DNA from 2 places in the Streptomyces sp. NPDC002536 genome. Region 2 is predicted to be linked to the other one. Evidence: riboswitches for the same ligand, from Rfam matches in the RefSeq annotation. Region 2 holds a riboswitch; the other holds the start of a gene.
The links. Region 2 has a riboswitch for cyclic di-AMP ahead of ACWD4B_RS03330 (M23 family metallopeptidase). Riboswitches for the same ligand answer to the same signal wherever they lie in the genome.

Region 1 (7,574 bases), on a different contig from region 2:
GACCCGCTCGACGACCTCGCCGAGGAGATGGCCGACGTCTGCGCGACGGCCGTGCACCCCGACGAGATCGCCGCCGTCCTGGAGGCCGGCGGCCTCACCGGCGAACAGATCACCGAACGCTACGGCAGGAACGACGCGTTCGAGCTGGCCGCGGAGCTCTTCGCCCGGGTGCCGCGCAGCCACCCCGAGCCCCCGCCCCGCACAGACCCCTGGCGGGTGTCGCCCGGCGCCTGCCTGCTGCGCTCCCTGGTGTTCACTCTGCCCGGCTTCGGCTACACCCTCGCCGCACCTCTCATCACCGGCGGCCGGCACGACGGCGGACTGCCCGCGGGCACCGGCCCGTTGGCCGCCTCCGCCCTGCTGGCCTGGGCCTGGAACCAGGGCCTCGCCCACCGCGCCTATCTCCGGCTGGCCGCCGGCGGGCGCCCCGCGGCCGGGCGCTGCCTGGCCGTCGGCGCACCGCTCGGCGCACTGCTCGCCACCGCCGCAGCCCTGTTGCTGCCGGGCCCGGCCGGGGCGCACGCCTTCGCTGCGGGCCAGGCGCTGTACCTGGCGGCGGCCACCACGCTGCTGGTGCTGGGGCGTGAACGGCTGCTGCTGTACGCCCTGTTGCCCACCGCCGCCGGGGGAGCCGCGACCCTGGTGGAGAAACCGCCGGTCGTGGCCGGGGTCGCGCTGCTGCTCGGCACGGCGGGGGGCGCCGTCGCCGCCGCCGTCCGCACCGTCCTGCAGACCCGCGGCACCGAGGGCCAGCCACCGTCGCTCTCGCCGCTCGCCTCGCTCCCGTACGGCCTGTTCGGCCTGGGCTGCGGGGTGTTGACGACCGTCGCCGCACTCGGCGACGCCCTGCGGCACACCGGCGGCACCGGGACCGCCGGACCCGCCGTCCTCGCCCTCACCCTCAGCATGGGTGTTGCCGAATGGCTGCTCTACCGCTGCCGGGGCAGAGCCCTCGACGCTCTCGCCCGGGCGACGACCTTCCCCGGCATGCTGCTCGGCGCAGCCCGCGTGCTCGCCCTGTGCGTCGCCGCCTATCTCGCCGCACTGGCCCTGCTGGCCCTGGCCGTCGCCCTCCTGTGGCCCCACGCCTCGTTGCCGGACCCCACCCGCACCGCGGCGCTGCTCGCGCTCGGTGCGGTGCTGTGGACCGGACTGATGCTCCAGGCCTACGGCATCGCCTGGACCCCGGCCCTGCTGTGCCTCGCCGCGGCCGGGACCGAGACCACCGCCCTCGTCCTGCGCATCTCCGCACCCGCCCAGGACCAGCTCGTCACGTGTACCTGCGCGGCGGCCGCCCTGCTGGCCGTCGCCACCGCACTGCTCGGACGGATCACCACGCACCGCTGAGCACCGCACCAGAACGCCCGTTGCCGAGAACGCTCCTGAGAGCGTTCCTGAAAAAGGGGAGAACCGCGCATGTCCGCACCTGCACCCGTCGCCGTCACCGGCGCCGAGGGATTCATCGGCTCGCACCTGGTCGAGGCGCTCGTCGCGCGCGGCCACCGGGTCCGCGCCATGGTGCAGTACAACTCCTTCTCGTCCTTCGGCTGGCTGGAGGACCTGCCCGAGGACGTCATGGACCACGTCGAGGTCGTCCTCGGCGACGTCCGCGACCCCGGCTCCGTCCAGTCGCTGGTGACCGGTGCCGACACCGTCTACCACCTGGCCGCGCTCATCGCGATCCCGTACTCCTACCGCGCCCCGCACAGCTACGTGGAGACCAACGTCACCGGCACCCTCAACGTCCTGGAGGCCGTGCGCCACCTGGGCATCCCGCGCCTGGTGCACACCTCCACCAGCGAGACCTACGGCACCGCGCAGACCGTGCCCATCACCGAGGACCACCCCATCAACACCCAGTCCCCGTACGCCGCGTCCAAGGCGGGCGGCGACCGGCTGGCCGACAGCTACCACGCGAGCTTCGGGCTCCCCGTGGTCACCCTGCGCCCCTTCAACACCTTCGGGCCGCGCCAGTCCATGCGCGCCGTGATCCCCACGGTGATCGGGCAGGTGGCGGCCGGGCAGCGCACCATCACCCTCGGCGACCTGCGGCCCACCCGGGACTTCAGCTACGTCAAGGACACCGTGGCCGCCTTCCTCGCCGTCGGCACCGCGCCCGCCGCCGACGTCGTCGGCCGCACCTTCAACTCCGGTACGGGGGAGGAGATCTCCGTCGGCGACCTGGTGCACCTGATCGGCAAGCTCATGGACGCCGACCTGGAGATCCGCACCGACCGGGAGCGCGTCCGGCCCGGCGCCTCCGAGGTGATGCGGCTGCTCGCCGACGCCTCCCGGCTGCGGGCCGCCACCGGCTGGGCCCCCGCCCACACCCTCGACGAGGGACTCGCCGCCACCGTCGCCTTCTTCCGCGACCCCGCCAACCTCACCCGCTACAAGACCGGCATCTACAACGTCTGACGTTCCACCGCTTACGTTCCACAGCTGACGTTCCACCGCCCACCGCTCCCGGACCGGGAGCAGAGAGGAACGGCACCATGCACGCAGTCATCCTGGCCGGAGGCAAGGGCGTCCGGCTGCGCCCGTACACCACCGCCCTGCCCAAGCCGCTGGTGCCGATCGGCGACCAGCACGCCATCCTCGAAATCGTGATGCGCCAGCTGGCCGGCGCCGGATTCACCAGCTGCACCCTGGCCATCGGTCACCTCGGCCACATCATCAGAGCCTATGTGGGCGACGGATCCCAGTGGGGCTTACGCGTCGACTACACCACCGAGGAAAGCCCGTTGGGCACCATGGGCCCGCTGCTGACCATGCGCGACCGGCTGCCCGAGCACTTCCTGGTGATGAACGGCGACGTGCTCACCGACCTCGACTTCGGCGACGTCCTCCAGCGGCACATCGCCTCCGCGGCACCGCTGACCATCGCCACCTACCCCCGCCGCGTCAGCATCGACTTCGGCGTGCTGACCACCGACTCCGGCCGCGTCGTCGGCTTCGCCGAGAAGCCCAGCATGGACTACCGCGTCTCCATGGGCGTCTACGGCGTCTCCCGCGAGGCCCTCGCCCGCTACACCCCCGGCCTCCCGCTCGGCTTCGACGAGCTCGTCCTCGACATGCTGCGCGACGACACCCCGCCGCACGCCTACGAGTTCGAGGGCTACTGGCTCGACATCGGCCGCCCCGACGACTACGACCGGGCCAACGCCGAGTTCTCCCTCCGCCGCGACCTGCTGATCAAGGGAGCGTGAACGGCCCGCATGCGCATCCTCGTTCTCGGCGCCACCGGCTTCCTCGGCCGGCACGCCACCGGGCAGCTGCGCGCCCTCCCGGGCGCGCGGGTGCTCTGCGCGGGCCGGTCGCCCGCCGCGGACCTCCCTCTCGACATCGCCACTCGTGATGCCGAACGGCTGGCGTCCGTCCTGCGCTCGGCGGCCCCCGACGCGGTCGTCAACTGCGCGGGCGCCGTGGGCGGCAGCGCGGTGGAGCTCACCGCCGCCAACGCGCTCGGCCCCGCCGTCCTGTGCGCGGCCCTGCACCAGGCCGCGCCCCGGGCCCGCCTGGTCCACCTGGGCTCGGCCGCCGAGTACGGACCCGCCGACGGGCAGCGCCCCGCCGCCGAGTCCGGCCCGGCCCGCCCGCTGGGCCTGTACGGCGCGAGCAAGCTGGCCGGCACCCTCGCGGTGACCGGTTCCGGCCTTGACGCCGTCGTGCTGCGGGTGTTCAACCCCGTGGGACCGGGCCAGCCCCTCGCCTCCCTGCCCGGACGGCTCGCCGCCGAGCTGCGCCGCGCCGCTCCCGACGGCGTGATCCGGACCGGGGACCTGTCTTCTTACCGCGACTTCGTCGACGCACGGGATGTTGCGGCAGCCGTCGTCCGCACCGTCACCGCGACCGGGCCGCTCCCTCCCGTCCTCAACATCGGCAGCGGCACGGCACGCCGCGTCCGCGACCTCGCCGAAGGCCTCGCCCGCGCCGCGGGCTTCCGGGGCACCATCGAGGAGGACGGCGACGGATCGCCCCGCTCGGCCGCCGTCCCCTGGCAGCAGGCGGACATCACCGCGGCCGCCCGCGCCCTGGACTGGACACCGCGGTACCCGCTGGCCGAGAGTCTCTCCGACATGTGGTGCGCGATCCGCGCGGAAGCACCGGAAACAGAGGGGACCCATCGATGACGGACATGCCGCACGGCGAACGGCGGCTGCTCGTCCCGCTCTACGCCCACCCGGCCACCCACCCGGAGGCCTGGGCGCAACTGCAGGCGGCGGCCCCGCAGGTGTACGGGGTCGTGCTCAACGCCGCGGACGGCCCCGGCCACCGCCCCGACCCGGCCTTCACCGAGGCCGCCGGCCGGCTGCGCCGCGCCGGGGTGCGGATGCTGGGCTACACCGACACCGGGTACGGCCGCCGCCGCCCGCGCGCCGTGGCCGCGGACATCCGCCGGCACCGCCGGTGGTACGACGTGGACGGCGTCTTCCTCGACCAAGTCCCCTCCGGGGCGGCGGTGTTGCCGTACTACCGGCGGCTGGTCCTGATCGCCCGGACGCTGGGCGCGCGGACCGTCGCACTCAACCCGGGGACCCATCCGGACCCGGGCTACGCACGGCTCGCCGACCTCCTGGTCACCTTCGAGGGCAGCTGGGAGGAGTACTGGCGGGCGGGGGTGCCGGCCTGGACAGCGGACCATCCGCCGGGCCGGTTCTGCCACCTCGTCTACGCGGTCCCGGACGGCTGCGCGGAACAGGTGGCCCGCACGGCGGAGCGGCGCGGCGCCGGGGTGCACTGCGCGGTGCCGGGCGACGGTGCCAACCCCTGGCAGAGCGCGCCCCTGACGACGGGAGCGGTGCGATGAGGCGGATACGGGCGGGGGCGGCTGCCGTGTTGTCGTTGCTCGCCCTCGCGGGCTGCTCGTCCTCCTCGGACGAGGGGGCCGATCCGGACGAGCAGCAGTCCGCTCCGCCCTCCGGCGGTTCCGGTGATGCACAGCCGCCCGCCTCCGGGAAACGCTGGCAGCCGAAGCCGGGCACGCGCTGGCAGTGGCAGCTCGACGGCAAGGTCGACACCTCGGTGGACGTCCCCGTCTACGACATCGACGGCTTCGAGAACGATGCCGCGACGGTCGCCGGGCTGCACGCCCGCGGCCGGAAGGTGATCTGCTACTTCAACGCCGGTGCGTGGGAGGACTTCCGGCCCGACAAGAACGCCTTCCCCAAGGGCGTCCTCGGCGCGAAGAACAAGGGCTGGGAGGGCGAGAAGTGGGTGGACATCCGCCGTCTCGACGTCCTGAAGCCGATCATGGCGGCCCGGATCGAGATGTGCCGGAAGAAGGGCTTCGACGCCGTGGAGCCGGACCTGACCGAGGGATTCCGCAACTCGACGGGCTTCAAGCTGACCGCCGACGATCAGCTGGCCTTCAACCGGATGCTGGCGAAACTCGCCCACGACCGGGGCATGTCGGTGGGACTGAAGAACGACCTGGAACAGATCCCGCAGCTGGTGGGCGACTTCGACTTCGCGGTGAACGAGCAGTGCGCGCAGTACGACGAGTGCGCGCGGCTGACGCCCTTCATCAAGGCGGACAAAGCGGTCTTCCATGTCGAATACGACCTGAAAACCGGGGAGTTCTGCGACAGGACGACCCGGCTCGGACTCAGCTCGATGCAGAAGCGACTGGGCCTGGACGCATGGCGCAAGCCGTGCTGACACCATGCTGACACCGTGCTGATGGGGCGGCAGATACGGGCGTGGTTGCAGTTACAGGACGGAAGTGAAGAAGTTCACAGAAGCCCCATTCGACGCTGAATTCGCGCGGCCGGTGGTGCAGGATCGTCCCTCGAACATGAGACCCCGTCACCGAGGCGGGCCACCCGGGCGGACGCCGAGTCCTGCCACTGCACCGGGTGCGGAACCGATTCGACGGACCGGCAGGAGCGGGAGACCCGAGCACGACGGACCACGATGGCGGTGGTCCTTGGGGTGAAGCCACGACCGTGGCCGGGCACCTTCGTCCAGCCCGAACCCGACAGGTCATCTTTCGCAGGCGGCTGACGAAGGGCTTCGGCATGTCTGCAATGCCTCGAATACCTGCGCGCATCCCCGTACTTGCCGCCGCCACCGTGGCGGCATCGGTCCTCCTGCCGGGCATGGCCCCCGGCGCCCAGGCCGCCACCCCCGGCGAACAGGCCCTCAAGGTCGCGGCCGCCAAGCAGGGATCGCCCTACCAGTACGGCGCGACCGGCCCGAACCGCTTCGACTGCTCGGGCCTGACGCTCTACTCGTTCAAGCGGATCGGCAAGCGCCTGCCGCGCACCGCGGCCGATCAGTACAACGCGACCCGCCACCTCTCCGCGGGCTCCCGCCAGACCGGCGACCTGGTGTTCTTCCACTCCGGCAGCAACGTCTACCACGTGGGCATCTACGCCGGGAACAACAAGATCTGGCACGCCCCCAAGCCGGGCACGACCGTCCGCCTGGAGAAGATCTGGACCGGCAGCGTCTGGTACGGCCGGGTCAGCTGATGGCGCCGTCCAGATAGACCCACTGCCCGTCCTCGCGGACGAACCGGCTCACCTCGTGCAGGACGTCCTGGTGCCCGCGCTCGCTGTAGTGGGCCCGGAACTCGACGGTGCCCTCCTGGTGGAACGCGCTGCCGCCCGTCGTGGCCAGGACGTCCAGCCCGGTCCAGCGCATCCCGGGGTCGAGGTCGAGGTGCCCGGGCCGGGTGCTGGAGTGCCAGCTGCGCAGCAGGTACGCGGTGTCGCGGACGACGAAGGCGCTGTAGCGCGAGCGCATCAGGCGTTCGGCCGTGGGCGCGGACTTCTGCCCGCTGTGGAAGGCGCCGCAGCAGTTCTGGTAGGTGTCGCCGAGCCCGCAGGGACAGGGCGAGTCGGGGCCGACGGCCGGCCGGGGGCGTGCGCTGGATCTGGACATCCCCCGATTGTGCCGGACGGGAACCCGTTCGGCCGCACGCCGGCCCGCGGCTCCCCGGCTTGACGTACTCGCAGGTCAGGTTTAGCGCGGGGGCGTGCCGGGAGGCCCCCGCGGGGGCGCCCGCCGGTTGCGGGCCGGCGGGTGCCCGCCAAGGGTGACGGCATGCGCCTGAACACGATTCCCTCCACTGCCGCGGCCGCCGTGTGCGGCTCGCTCGCCTTGCTGATCGCCGGTCCCGCACTCGCGTCGGACGGACCGCCTTCCGCACCGCCCCCTGCCGCCGAGGCACCCGCGCCGGATGCGGCGGGCCCGCTCGACACGGTCGGCAGCCTCGGCGAGACGCTGCTGCTCGGGTCCCGGATCGGGACGGAGGCCCGCGCGAAGACGCCGGACACGGTGGAGATGCAGGAGCTGCAACGACGGCTGCGCGCTGCGTCGGGGCGGTTGCAGCGGTCGGTCAAGGCGACGGACCGCGCTGCGGAGGTGCCGGCGCAGCTGAAGAAGCTGGACGACGACGCGACGGCGTTGCGGACGGCGGTGGGGGCGGAGGACGCGGCCGGGGTCACGGCGGGGGTGGCGGCGGTGCTCGCCGACCAGCGGGCGTTGCTGGTGTCGGTGCCGAAGTTGTTGCCGGGGGCCTAGGAGATCGTCAAGGTGGTCGCCCCGGTTGCGTGGGTGAGGCCCTC
Region 2 (7,574 bases):
ATGACCTCGTCGATGTCGACGAGCGCCACCAGCAGGCCCTCGACCAGGTGCAGCCGGTCGCGTCGCTTGCCGCGCCGGAACTCGCTGCGCCGGCGGACCACCTCGAAGCGGTGGTCGACGTAGACCTCCAGGAGCTCCTTGAGGCCCAGCGTCAGCGGCTGGCCGTCGACCAGCGCCACGTTGTTGATGCCGAAGGACTCCTCCATCGGCGTCAGCTTGTAGAGCTGCTCCAGCACGGCCTCGGGGTTGAAGCCGTTCTTGACCTCGATGACCAGCCGCAGGCCGTGTGCGCGGTCGGTGAGGTCCTTCACATCGGCGATGCCCTGGATCTTCTTGGAGCCGACCAGATCCTTGATCTTGGAGATGACCTTCTCCGGGCCCACCGCGAAGGGCAGTTCGGTGACCACCAGGCCCTTGCGGCGGGCGGTCACGTTCTCCACGGAGACCGTTGCGCGCATCTTGAACGTGCCGCGGCCCGTCTCGTACGCGTCGCGGATGCCGCTCAGCCCCACGATGCGGCCGCCGGTGGGCAGGTCCGGGCCGGGGATGAACCGCATCAGGGTGTCGAGGTCGGCACCCGGGTGCTTGATCAGGTGCCGGGCGGCGGCGATCACTTCGCCCAGGTTGTGCGGGGGCATGTTCGTCGCCATGCCGACCGCGATCCCGGACGAGCCGTTGACCAGCAGGTTGGGATAGGCGGCGGGGAGGGCGACAGGCTCCCGCTCGCTGCCGTCGTAGTTCGGGGCGAAGTCGACGGTGTCCTCGTCGATCGACTCCGTCATCAGCGACGAGGGCGCCGCCATACGGGCCTCGGTGTACCGCATGGCCGCGGGCGGGTCGTCGTTGCCCAGCGAGCCGAAGTTGCCGTGGCCGTCGACCAGGGGCAGCCGCATGGAGAAGGGCTGCGCCATGCGCACCAAAGCGTCGTAGATCGAGGCGTCGCCGTGCGGGTGGAGCTTGCCCATCACCTCGCCGACGACGCGGGCGCACTTCACGTGGCCCCGCTCGGGGCGCAGGCCCATCTCGTTCATCTGGAAGAGAATGCGGCGCTGGACGGGCTTGAGACCGTCGCGGGCGTCGGGCAGGGCGCGGGAGTAGATGACGGAGTAGGCGTACTCGAGGAAGGAGCCCTGCATCTCGTCGACGACGTCGATGTCGAGGATGCGCTCCTCGAACTCTTCCGGCGGCGGGGTCTTCGTGCTGCGGCGGGCCATCGCGGCTGCTGCTCCTTCGATCGGTTGCCGGTGCGGGTGTGCTGACCCCGACCATTGTGGACCGCGCCACCGACAACGCCGACCGCGACCCGTCCGCAGGGAGTGAGGCGGCCGGGAACTTCGCCAGAAGCCGACGCGCTTGCATACAGTGACAGGACTGTTCATCACGCGCGCCGCCGCGAGGCACCGCGGGATTTTCGAGCAATCGAAGGGACGTACATGCCCATGGGTCACACGGCCACGCAACAGGCCGGCTCCGGCGGCCTGAAAGCGACCGAGCACCGCCTGGCCAACGGCCTGCGGGTGGTGCTCTCCGAGGATCATCTGACCCCGGTCGCCGCCGTCTGCCTCTGGTACGACGTCGGCTCGCGCCACGAGGTCAAGGGCCGCACCGGCCTCGCCCACCTCTTCGAACACCTCATGTTCCAGGGCTCCGCCCAGGTCGAGGGCAACGGCCACTTCGAGCTGGTGCAGAACGCGGGCGGCTCGCTCAACGGCACCACCAGCTTCGAGCGCACCAACTACTTCGAGACCATGCCCACCCACCAGGTGGAGCTGGCCCTGTGGCTGGAGGCCGACCGGATGGGCTCGCTGCTGGCCGCCCTGGACGACGAGTCCATGGAGAACCAGCGCGACGTCGTCAAGAACGAGCGCCGCCAGCGCTACGACAACGTGCCCTACGGCACGGCATTCGAGAAGCTGACGGCCCTGGCCTACCCCGAGGGCCACCCCTACCACCACGTGCCCATCGGCTCCATGGCCGACCTGGACGCCGCCTCCCTGGAGGACGCGCGCGCGTTCTTCCGCACGTACTACGCGCCCGGCAACGCCGTGCTGTCGGTCGTCGGCGACATCGACCCGGAGCAGACGCTCGCCTGGATCGAGAAGTACTTCGGCTCCATCCCCGCGCACGACAGCAAGCAGCCCCCGCGCGACGGCAGCCTGCCCGACACCATCGGCGAGGAGCTGCGCCAGGTGGTGGAGGAGGAGGTCCCGGCCCGCGCGCTGATGGCCGCCTACCGCCTGCCGCACGACGGCACGCGCGAGTGCGACGCCGCCGACCTGGCGCTGACCATCCTGGGCGGCGGCGAGTCCTCCCGCCTGCACAACCGCCTGGTGCGCCACGACCGCTCGGCCGTCGCCGCCGGCTTCGGCATCCTGCGGCTGGCCGGTGCCCCCTCGCTCGGCTGGCTGGACGTCAAGGCCTCCGGTGGCTTCGAGGTGCCCGCGATCGAGGCGGCCGTCGACGAGGAGCTCGCCCGCTTCGCCCTGGAGGGGCCGACCCCGGAGGAGATGGAGCGCGCGCAGGCCCAGCTGGAGCGCGAGTGGCTGGACCGGCTGGCCACCGTCAGCGGCCGGGCCGACGAACTGTGCCGCTTCGCCGTGCTGTTCGGTGACCCGCAGCTCGCCCTGACCGCCGTGCAGCGTGTCCTGGAGATCACCCCCGAGGAGGTGCAGGCGGTCGCCAAGGCCCGGCTGCACCCGCAGAACCGCGCCGTGCTCGTCTACGAGCCCACCGGCCAGGCCGACGGCGACGCCGACGAGAACGCAGACGCACCCGCAACCGAAAGCGAGACGGACCGGTGAGCGACACCGCAGCCGCGAACGGCACGGACACCGCAGCACCCACGATGCAGTTCCACCCGCAGCCCGCGCCGGGCACGGCGACCCCCTGGGCCTTCCCCGCCCCCGAGCGCGAGGCGCTGCCCAACGGCCTGACCGTGCTGCGCTGCCACCGCCCGGGCCAGCAGGTCGTCGCCGTCGAGGTGAACCTGGACGCGCCCCTGGACGCCGAGCCCGAGGGCCTCGACGGCGTGGCCACGATCATGGCCCGGGCCTTCTCCGAGGGCACCGACAAGCTCAGCGCCGAGGACTTCACGGCCGAACTGGAGCGCTGCGGCGCCACCTTGGACTCGCACGCCGACCACCCCGGCGTCCGGCTCTCCCTGGAGGTCCCCGCCTCCCGGCTGGCCAAGGCCCTCGGCCTGCTCGCCGACGCCCTGCGCGCCCCGGCCTTCCCCGACGACGAGGTCGAGCGGCTCGTGGGCAACCGCCTGGACGAGATCCCGCACGAGCTGGCCAACCCCGCCCGCCGGGCCGCCATGGCGCTCTCCGCGGAGCTCTTCCCGGCCGGCTCCCGGATGTCCCGTCCCCGCCAGGGCACCCAGGAGACCGTCGAGCGCATCGACGCCGCCGCCGTGCGCGCCTTCTACGAGGCCCACGTGCGCCCGGCCGCCGCCACCGTCGTCGTCGTCGGCGACTTCACCGGCGTCGACCTCGACCAGGCCCTCGCCGACACCCTCGGCGCCTGGACCGGCTCCGCCGCCGAGCCCCGGCCCGTGCCGCCGGTCGCCGGGGACGACACCGGCCGCGTGGTGATCGTGGACCGCCCCGGCGCCGTCCAGACCCAGCTGCTCATCGGCCGCACCGGCCCGGACCGGCACGACCGCGTCTGGCCGGCCCAGGTGCTCGGCACCTACTGCCTCGGCGGCACCCTCACCTCCCGCCTGGACCGGGTGCTGCGCGAGGAGAAGGGTTACACCTACGGCGTGCGCGCGTTCGGCCAGGTCCTGCGCTCCGGGCCGGACGGGACGGGCGCCGCCATGCTGGCCATCAGCGGCTCGGTGGACACCCCCAACACCGGCCCCGCGCTGGAGGACCTCTGGACGGTGCTGCGCACCCTCGCGGCGGAGGGCCTGACGGAGGCCGAGCGGGACGCGGCCGTGCAGAACCTCGTCGGCGTCGCACCGCTGAAGTTCGAGACGGCCGCCGCCGTCGCGGGCACGCTGGCGGACCAGGTCGAGCAGCACCTGGCGGACGACTTCCAGGCGCGGCTGTACGAACGCCTCGCGGACACCGGCACGGTGGAGGCCACGGCGGCCGTCGTGAGCGCCTTCCCGGCCGACCGTCTGGTGACCGTCCTCGTCGGCGACGCGGCACAGATCGAGGAGCCGGTCCGGGCCCTGGGCATCGGCGAGGTCACCGTGATCCCTGCCTGACGGACCGTCAGAAACAGGCGCAGTGAGGGAGGCGCGCGGGTCCGCACGGGCCTGCGCGCCTCCCTTATGTCCAATTTCGGGCAGAGGTTGCATGTTGACGGTGTGGCGTACGTCATAAAACCCGGCTTCTGTTTGCCGTTCGAATCTGACGGCGATTAGCGTCGGGGCGGCAGTCCGTCAGACCGGAACCGCAACCGCGGCTCCCGGACCGCCATCGCCGAGTCCCCGTACGGCGCGAGCCAGGGGAGCCGGGGAACCACCGTTCCCTTGGGGTGAATCGGGTCCCTCTCGCGAGGGAGCCGTAGGAGACCTTCCTGCTCCGAACCCGTCAGCTAACCCGGTAGGCGAGAAGGAAGGAAAGGAAAAAGCCTCAGCATGGCGTTCACCCGTCCCACCGGGAAGCACCGCCGTCCGAGCCGCGCCGTCCGTTCCGGCGCCAACGTCGCCGGCATAGCCACCCTCACCATGGGCGGTGTGGTCGCGGGCTTCGCCGCCCCGGCGATCGCCGCCGCGGACGAGGCGCACCGCACCGAGGACACCGGCCTCACCCAGGCCATCGTGATGAGCGACGCCATCTCCGGCAACGTCGACGCCCAGGCCCAGACGCAGCGCAGCGCGGCCGACGAGGCCAGCGTCCGGCAGCAGGCCGAGAAGGACGCCAAGCAGCGGGCCTCCGAGGCCAAGAAGCGCGCGGACGAGGCCCAGCGCAAGGCGGACGCCGAGCGCGCCGAGAAGGAGCGCGCGGCCCGCGAGGAGGAGCGCAAGCGCCTCAACCTCTTCGTGATCCCGATCGACGGCTCCTACGTCTCCACCCCGTACAAGGCCTCCAGCGGCCTGTGGTCCTCCGGCAGCCACACCGGCGTCGACTTCCATGCGGAGTCGGGCACTTCGGTGCACGCCGTGGGCGCGGGCACCATCGTCGAGGCGGGCTGGGGCGGCGCCTACGGCAACAACATCGTCATCAAGATGAACGACGGCACGTACACCCAGTACGGTCACCTGTCGTCCATCGGCGTCTCCGTCGGCGACACGGTCACCGTCGGCCAGCAGATCGGCCTCTCCGGCGCCACCGGCAACGTCACCGGACCGCACCTGCACTTCGAGGCCCGTACGGCCCCGACCTACGGCTCGGACATCGACCCGGTCGCCTACCTGCGCTCCCACGGCGTCAGCCTGTAACGGCCCGCTCCGCAGACTTTCGGGACCCCGGCTCCGGCTGGGGTCCTTTGCGTCGGCGCGCAGCCCGGCTGGCCAAAACATGTCCATGGCTGCAGCGGCGCCATCGGAAACCGGATGCGATTGCCATAGAGTCGCCGGACATGAACGGAGACGGCGGAGAGACGCGCGAGGGCGGCCGTATTTCCACGCACGCGGTCTGCACCGCGATCCGCGACGACATCGTCTCCGGCACCTTTCCGCCCGGCAGTCGGCTCATCGAGGAACTCCTCGCCCGCCGTTACGGCGTCTCCCGGGTCCCCGTGCGCGAGGCTCTGCGCACGCTGGCCTCCGAAGGCTTCGTGACCACCCGCCGGCACGCCGGGGCGTGCGTGGCCGAGCCGACCGCCCAGGAGGCCGCCGACCTGCTCGAAGTACGGGCCCTGCTGGAGCCGTTGGGCGCCGCGCGGGCCGCACAGCGCCGCACGGAGGCGCATCTGAAGGTGCTGCGCGGCCTCGTGCGCCTCGGGCAGGAGCGGGCGCGCGCCGGGCGCACGGACGAACTGCGGCCGCTGGCCGACTGGTTCGACGAGACCCTCGCCCAGGCCTCCTGCAGCCTCAGCCTCACCACGCTGCTGACCCAGCTGCGCCGCAAGATCGCCTGGGTGTACGCGGCCGAGCCGCCGGCGCGCCCGGTGGAGACCTGGGAGGCCTACGGGGCCTTGGTGGACGCCGTCGCCCGCGGCGACGCGGAACGGGCGCGGGCGCTGGCCGCCGCCCGTACGGACCGGGCGCCGGGCGCCTACCGGCTGCGGCGGCCGGTGCTGCAGGCCGTGCCGGGCGCGAAACCGTCCGCAAGCACGGCGGGCGCACGCGCCTAGGGCCTGCCCGGCGGATCTTCGCCCGTGGGTGCGGTGCGCCCCGTCAGGGGCGCGGGGAACTGCGCGACAAGCCACCGACGGCCTGCAGCCGACGCATTGCCCCTGGGGTCCGGGGCGAAGCCCCGAGTACCTCGACTGTGGGCGCGTCGTGGCTGATCGCGCAGTTCCCCGCGCCCCTGACGGGGCGCTGCGGTGCCGCGCGACGAAGATCCGCCGGACAGGCCCTAGGGCCTGCCCGGCGGATCGTGCAGCGCCCCAAAGGGGCGCAGACCCTAGGCGACAGTGGGGCCGCGGCCGCCTCGGTCGGCGGCCGCGGCCCCACTGCAGGGAAACCGGTGGATCAGACGGTCTCGGGGAGCTCCTCGAGCCCCTCGGCGACCAGCTTGGCCAGACGGTCGAGCGCGGCCTCGGCACCGTCCGCCTCGGAGGACAGGACGAGCTCCTCGCCACCCTGGGCGCCCAGGCCCAGCACGGCCAGCATCGAGGCGGCGTTGACGGGGCTGCCGTCCGCCTTGGCGACGGTCACGGGGACGCCGGCGGCGGTCGCCGCACGGACGAAGATCGACGCCGGGCGGGCGTGCAGGCCCTCGGCCCAGCCGACGTTTACGCGGCGCTCAACCATGGTGTTGCCCTTCGAGTCGTGAGCGGTTGTCTAGACCAGTGTCGCACGCGCCGTGCGGTGCTCGGTCGCACCCGTCGCGCTGGTCGCGTTGGCCGTGCTGTCAGGGCCTCGCCGTACTCTGGCCCCATGCAGACGCCGTCCGAGCACGCGTACCCGACGCACTGGGAAGCCGATGTCGTGCTGCGCGACGGCGGCACCGCGCAGATCCGCCCCATCACCGCCGACGATGCGCAGCGCCTGGTCAGCTTCTACGAACAGGTCTCGGACGAGTCCAAGTACTACCGCTTCTTCGCCCCCTACCCCCGGCTCTCCGACCGGGACGTGCACCGCTTCACCCACCACGACTACGTGAACCGGGTCGGCCTCGCCGCCACCGTCCACGGCGACTTCATCGCCACCGTGCGCTACGACCGCGTGCCCGCGTCGGGCGCCACCGACGAGGCCGAGGTCGCCTTCCTCGTGCAGGACGCCCACCAGGGCCGCGGCGTCGCCTCCGCCCTCCTGGAGCACATCGCGGCCGTCGCGCGCGAGCGCGGCATCCGGCGCTTCACGGCCGAGGTGCTGCCGGCCAACACGAAGATGATCAAGGTCTTCACCGATGCGGGCTACACCCAGAAGCGCAGCTTCGAGGACGGCGTCGTGCGCCTCGAGCTCGACCTGGAGCCCACCGACCGCTCCCTGGCCGTCCAGCGCGCCCGCGAGC

Region 1: linked by a shared signal. The riboswitch ahead of ACWD4B_RS19800 (C40 family peptidase) and the one ahead of ACWD4B_RS03330 (M23 family metallopeptidase) in region 2 are both predicted to bind cyclic di-AMP.

Annotation. Positions count from the first base shown of each region.
Region 1 covers NZ_JBSFWU010000051.1:45,982-53,555, forward strand. Annotated here, with positions in the region: gene ACWD4B_RS19770 (hypothetical protein) at 1-1,347, shown strand, start outside; gene ACWD4B_RS19775 (SDR family NAD(P)-dependent oxidoreductase) at 1,417-2,418, shown strand; gene ACWD4B_RS19780 (nucleotidyltransferase family protein) at 2,496-3,209, shown strand; gene ACWD4B_RS19785 (NAD-dependent epimerase/dehydratase family protein) at 3,219-4,133, shown strand; gene ACWD4B_RS19790 (spherulation-specific family 4 protein) at 4,139-4,810, shown strand; gene ACWD4B_RS19795 (endo alpha-1,4 polygalactosaminidase) at 4,807-5,661, shown strand; cyclic di-AMP (ydaO/yuaA leader) riboswitch at 5,863-6,016, shown strand; gene ACWD4B_RS19800 (C40 family peptidase) at 6,021-6,476, shown strand; gene ACWD4B_RS19805 (YchJ family protein) at 6,469-6,888, opposite strand; gene ACWD4B_RS19810 (hypothetical protein) at 7,051-7,530, shown strand; partial or broken gene ACWD4B_RS19815 (hypothetical protein) at 7,527-7,574, opposite strand, start outside.
Region 2 covers NZ_JBSFWU010000005.1:24,870-32,443, reverse strand. Annotated here, with positions in the region: gene ACWD4B_RS03345 (DNA gyrase/topoisomerase IV subunit A) at 1-1,214, opposite strand, end outside; gene ACWD4B_RS03340 (M16 family metallopeptidase) at 1,440-2,801, shown strand; gene ACWD4B_RS03335 (M16 family metallopeptidase) at 2,846-4,213, shown strand; cyclic di-AMP (ydaO/yuaA leader) riboswitch at 4,419-4,574, shown strand; gene ACWD4B_RS03330 (M23 family metallopeptidase) at 4,589-5,392, shown strand; gene ACWD4B_RS03325 (GntR family transcriptional regulator) at 5,533-6,249, shown strand; gene ACWD4B_RS03320 (HPr family phosphocarrier protein) at 6,590-6,871, opposite strand; gene ACWD4B_RS03315 (bifunctional acetate--CoA ligase family protein/GNAT family N-acetyltransferase) at 6,998-7,574, shown strand, end outside.